2 regions of the Klebsiella africana genome follow, and region 2 is predicted to be linked to the other one. Evidence: riboswitches for the same ligand, from Rfam matches in the RefSeq annotation. Region 2 holds a riboswitch; the other holds the start of a gene.
The links. A riboswitch is a leader RNA that binds a small molecule or an ion and turns the genes downstream of it on or off. The one in region 2 is predicted to bind thiamine pyrophosphate.
Positions count from the first base shown of each region.

Region 1: linked by a shared signal. The riboswitch ahead of thiC (phosphomethylpyrimidine synthase ThiC) and the one ahead of tenA (thiaminase II) in region 2 are both predicted to bind thiamine pyrophosphate.

Region 1 covers NZ_CP084874.1:4,954,078-4,956,279, reverse strand. The annotation lists gene thiC (phosphomethylpyrimidine synthase ThiC) at 1-1,016, opposite strand, end outside; TPP riboswitch at 1,103-1,227, opposite strand; gene rsd (sigma D regulator) at 1,280-1,777, opposite strand; gene nudC (NAD(+) diphosphatase) at 1,871-2,202, shown strand, end outside.
Region 2 covers NZ_CP084874.1:2,470,273-2,472,474, forward strand. The annotation lists gene LGL98_RS12040 (ABC transporter ATP-binding protein) at 1-356, opposite strand, end outside; gene tenA (thiaminase II) at 353-1,048, opposite strand; TPP riboswitch at 1,117-1,218, opposite strand; partial or broken gene LGL98_RS12050 (BamA/TamA family outer membrane protein) at 1,439-2,202, shown strand, end outside.

The DNA.
Region 1 (2,202 bases), 2.5 Mb from region 2:
CGCAGCAGCACGCCGGCGTGAATCGTGAAGTAGTCGACGCCTTGCTCGGCCTGTTCCAGCAGGGTATCGCGGAAGGCTTCCCAGGTGAGGTTCTCGGCGATGCCGTTGACCTTCTCCAGCGCCTGGTAAATCGGGACGGTACCAATCGGCACCGGGCTGTTGCGCAGGATCCACTCTCGGGTTTCGTGGATATAGCGGCCGGTGGAGAGGTCCATCACCGTGTCGGCGCCCCAGCGGGTTGACCAGACCAGTTTTTCCACCTCCTCTTCGATGGAAGAGGTCACCGCCGAGTTGCCGATATTGGCATTCACTTTCACCAGGAAATTGCGGCCGATAATCATCGGCTCAGACTCCGGATGGTTGATGTTGGCGGGGATGATGGCGCGCCCGGCGGCCACTTCATCGCGGACAAACTCGGGGGTAATGTTTTCCGGCAGGCGGGCACCGAAGCCTTCTCCGGCATGCTGCTGGCGCAGAATCTCGCTGCGGATACGTTCGCGCCCCATGTTTTCGCGAATGGCGATGAATTCCATCTCCGGAGTGACGATCCCCTGACGGGCATAGTGTAGTTGCGTCACACATTTCCCGGCGACGGCGCGTTTGGGGGTCAGCAGGCCGCCGAAGCGCAGTTCATCAAGGCCATCGTCGGCCAGCCGCGCTTTGGTATAGGCCGAGCTACGTTCGCTGAGCGGCGCGCAGTCGTTACGCGCGTCGATCCACGGCTGGCGCAGCTTTGCCAGCCCCTGGCGGACATCAATGCTAATATCCGGGTCGCCATACGGGCCGGAGGTGTCATATACCGGGATCGGTTCGTTGGTTTCGTACCGGGGATTATTTTTATCGCCGCCGACAAGGGTCGGGCTGAGCTGAATTTCACGCATCGGGACGCGGATATCAGCTTGTGAGCCGTGAACATAGATGCGGCGTGAATTGGGAAAAGCGGTACCTGCCAGCGTATCAATGAATCGCTGCGCGTGCTCGCGTTGTTCCCGACGGGTTAGTTTGGTAGTAGACATAGCGCATTCCAGTTAAAAAAGGAGATGGCTTGTCAGACGACGGATGGAGTAACAGATGCGACCAGTCCAGAACGGACAGGTGCGACCAGCAGTTAACTCTTGTTCCCTTCGCAGGTATTAGCCTGATCAGGTTCCGCGGATCCCGAATTAACGGTCTCAGCCTTTTCCACGTTAGCCTGCACATGGAAAATAGGCACTCCGACAAGATGAAATCCCTCCGCAGAGGGATAATGTACGTAAATTACTCGTTAACGGTTCACAACTCAAGCGGTCGGCGCAATATTATCGTGCACGTCATTGCTCAGATTATGGGCGACGGCGAGGGCGATCAGTTTATCTTCCAGCGCGAAACGCGCCTCAAGCGACTCGCCGATATCCGACAGCGCCTGCTGAAATTCGAGGTAGTTATCGTGATCGATAGCGTTTTCGAGGCAGGTATCGTAGTAATCCATCATCTGCTGGGTATTGGCTTCCAACTGCGGATAAAGCCGGGTGGCGGCTAAAAGTGGGGTATCGCCTTCCATTTCGCCAATAATGCGTTCATAAATACTAAAATGACCGGATGAGAGGTAATCCACCAGACTTTGGCAAAAGTCATCCAGCGCCTTTTCGTTTAGCCGCATAAATGACTCTTTGCCCGGTTTCAGGCCAACCAGATTGTAGTAAGCCACGAGCAGATGCTTACGCACTTGTAGCCAGCGATCGACCAGTTCATTACTACCGCCAACGCGCTCCGTCAGATTTTCCAGCTGGTTTAGCATGATTGACTCCGCTAGTTTTGATTTAAATCTGCTCACCATAATGTAAATATAATGTTAACAACATGCCAGTGAAGCAAAGGTAGTGCAATAGATATGGATCGTATTATTGAAAAATTAGATCGCGGCTGGTGGGTTGTCAGTCACGAACAAAAATTATGGTTGCCTGGTGGAGAATTACCACATGGCGAAGCGGTTAATTTCGATCTTGTCGGCCAGCATGCGCTGCATATTGGCGAATGGCAGGGCGAATCGGTATGGATGGTGCGCCAGGATCGCCGCCATGACATGGGATCGTTGCGCCAGGTGCTGGATCAGGATCCGGGCCTCTTCCAACTGGCGGGGCGAGGGATCCAGCTTGCCGAATTTTATCGATCGCATAAATTTTGCGGCTACTGCGGCCACCCGATGCATGCCAGCAAAAGCGA
Region 2 (2,202 bases):
GAAAGCTCAACCTGTTCAAGCAGGGCGGCGACCCGGTCATGGTCCACTTTTTCACCGCGCAGCCGCGCGCCGAGGGCGACGTTGTCCCGGACGCTCAGCCAGGGATAGAGCAGATCCTTCTGCCCCATCCACGCCAGACGGCCCTGAATCGGCTGCCCATCGCTGGCGACCACTGCTCCGCGGGTGGCGGGCGCCAGGCCAGCTATCACCCGCAGTAGACTGGTTTTTCCCGCTCCGCTGGCACCGAGCAGCGACACCCACTGCCCGCCGGGGATCGTCAATGACAGGTTATCGAACAGCCGACGGTCGCCGAAATGCAGGCTCAGGCCGCGAACCTCGATACCCGGCGCCGTCACGCCCGGGCCTCCGCCGCCGCGTTCAGGCCCATCTGCCAGAACTGCGCCTCAAGGCGGGTGGCGGTGGTGAAAATCTCGCTCAGCGCAGTGATCCGGGCCTCGCTCCCGCGCTGCTGCCACACCGTTTCCAGCAGCGCCAGCGCGGCGTTGACGCCCTGCAGATAACCTTCATCACCATAGTTGTGGATCCATGAGGCGTAGGGGTTATCGGTCAGCCGGGTGGCGGGATGATGCAGCAGGCCGAGACCGATCTCCGCATAACCGGCCACGCAGGGCATCAGGGCAACCAGCAGATCCAGGGCGTCACCTGAATGGCCAATATCCAGTACATAGCGGGTGTAGTTCAGGGTTTCCGGCGCTTCAGGCTCAGCGGCCATCTCCTGCTCGCTAATCCCCCACTGGGCGCAATAGCCGACATGCAGCGGCAGTTCGTTGAGGATGGCCGTCATTGAGGCTGCCGCGGCCCGCATTTCCGGCAGCGTGCGCAGTTTACTTACCAGCAGCGCGTAGCTGCGGGCAAAGTGAATTAGAAACAGATAATCCTGGGTCAGGTAGCGACGAAACGCGCTTTTCGCCAGCGTCCCATCGGCGAGCTGTTGGACAAAAGGATGCGCCACATAGTGCTGCCAGTCAGTGGCGGCCAACTGGCGTAAACGGCCATATAGGCCATGGCTAAAAGCGGGAACGATCACAGGACCTCCATTTATTCAGGGGAGATCCGGGCGTGCAGGGGTGTGAACAGGCAATGGCGGTAATGCTGGCAAAATTGCCGACCCGTCCCTTCGCTGGCATGACCCAGATCAGGTTCAAAGGGTTCGGCTTGCGCCATCTCAGCCCTCACGGGACACCCCTCGGTAGCGTTATGTTATACGACATTCACCTTTTGAATACAATCACCGCGCCAGCCGGCAAAGCGAAAGCGGTTTTCTGTGATAGCCAGCACTTTTTCATTTAAAAATAGCTGAAAAACAGGCGGCTACGCGTTGGTGGCTATTATCCGGTTACGTTATATTTTCACTATCCTGTTGCGTTAATCCTGTTCGCCACGCGTGTCGTGCGTGCCCCAAAGCCCCGGAGTGAGCATGAAATTCCCGCTGTCCACGCTGGCGCTTGTGTTCCTGTTGTGCCCGCCAGGCGATGCCGCCGGTCTCTTCGATGTGGAAGATGGCATGCTCGATATGAGTCAGTATCTGGCTGAGAACCGTTACGGTTTTCTGCCGGTGCCGCTGGCGATAACCGAGCCGGCCATCGGCTATGGCGGCGGACTGTTTGGCCTGTTTTTACACGGGAAAGGCAGCCGGGAGGGCGGGCAGTTTATTCCTCCACCGCTCACCGCTTTTGGCGGGGCCGCCACGCAGAACGGGACCTGGTTTATTGGCGGCGGCCATCGCCACACCTGGCAGCATGACCATATTCGTTACCTGGCAGGAGCCGGCTACGCTAACGTGAATCTGGATATTTATTCCGGCGACACGGGCGTATTCAGCCATGCTAAACCGGTGCAGACGCAGACCAAAGGCGTCGCCGCGCTGCAAAAACTGCTGTTCCGCGTGGGCGACACGCCGGTATTCCTTGGGGCCTCCCAGGTGTATACCCGGGCGGATGTCTCAAGCAACAACCCGGTGGTCAACCGGGTGTGGCAACACGTTCTCGGTCAGAACAGCAGCTCTTCGGCGCTGGGGGTGGTGGCGGAATATGACACTACCGATAATATTTTCTATCCTCAGAAGGGGTTAGCGCTGAAGGGAGAATATCGCTTTTTCCGTTCGCTGCTTGGGGGCGATTATCACTACAACACATTCTCGCTGGATGGGAAGGTGTTTATTCCGCTCAGTCACACGCTGAC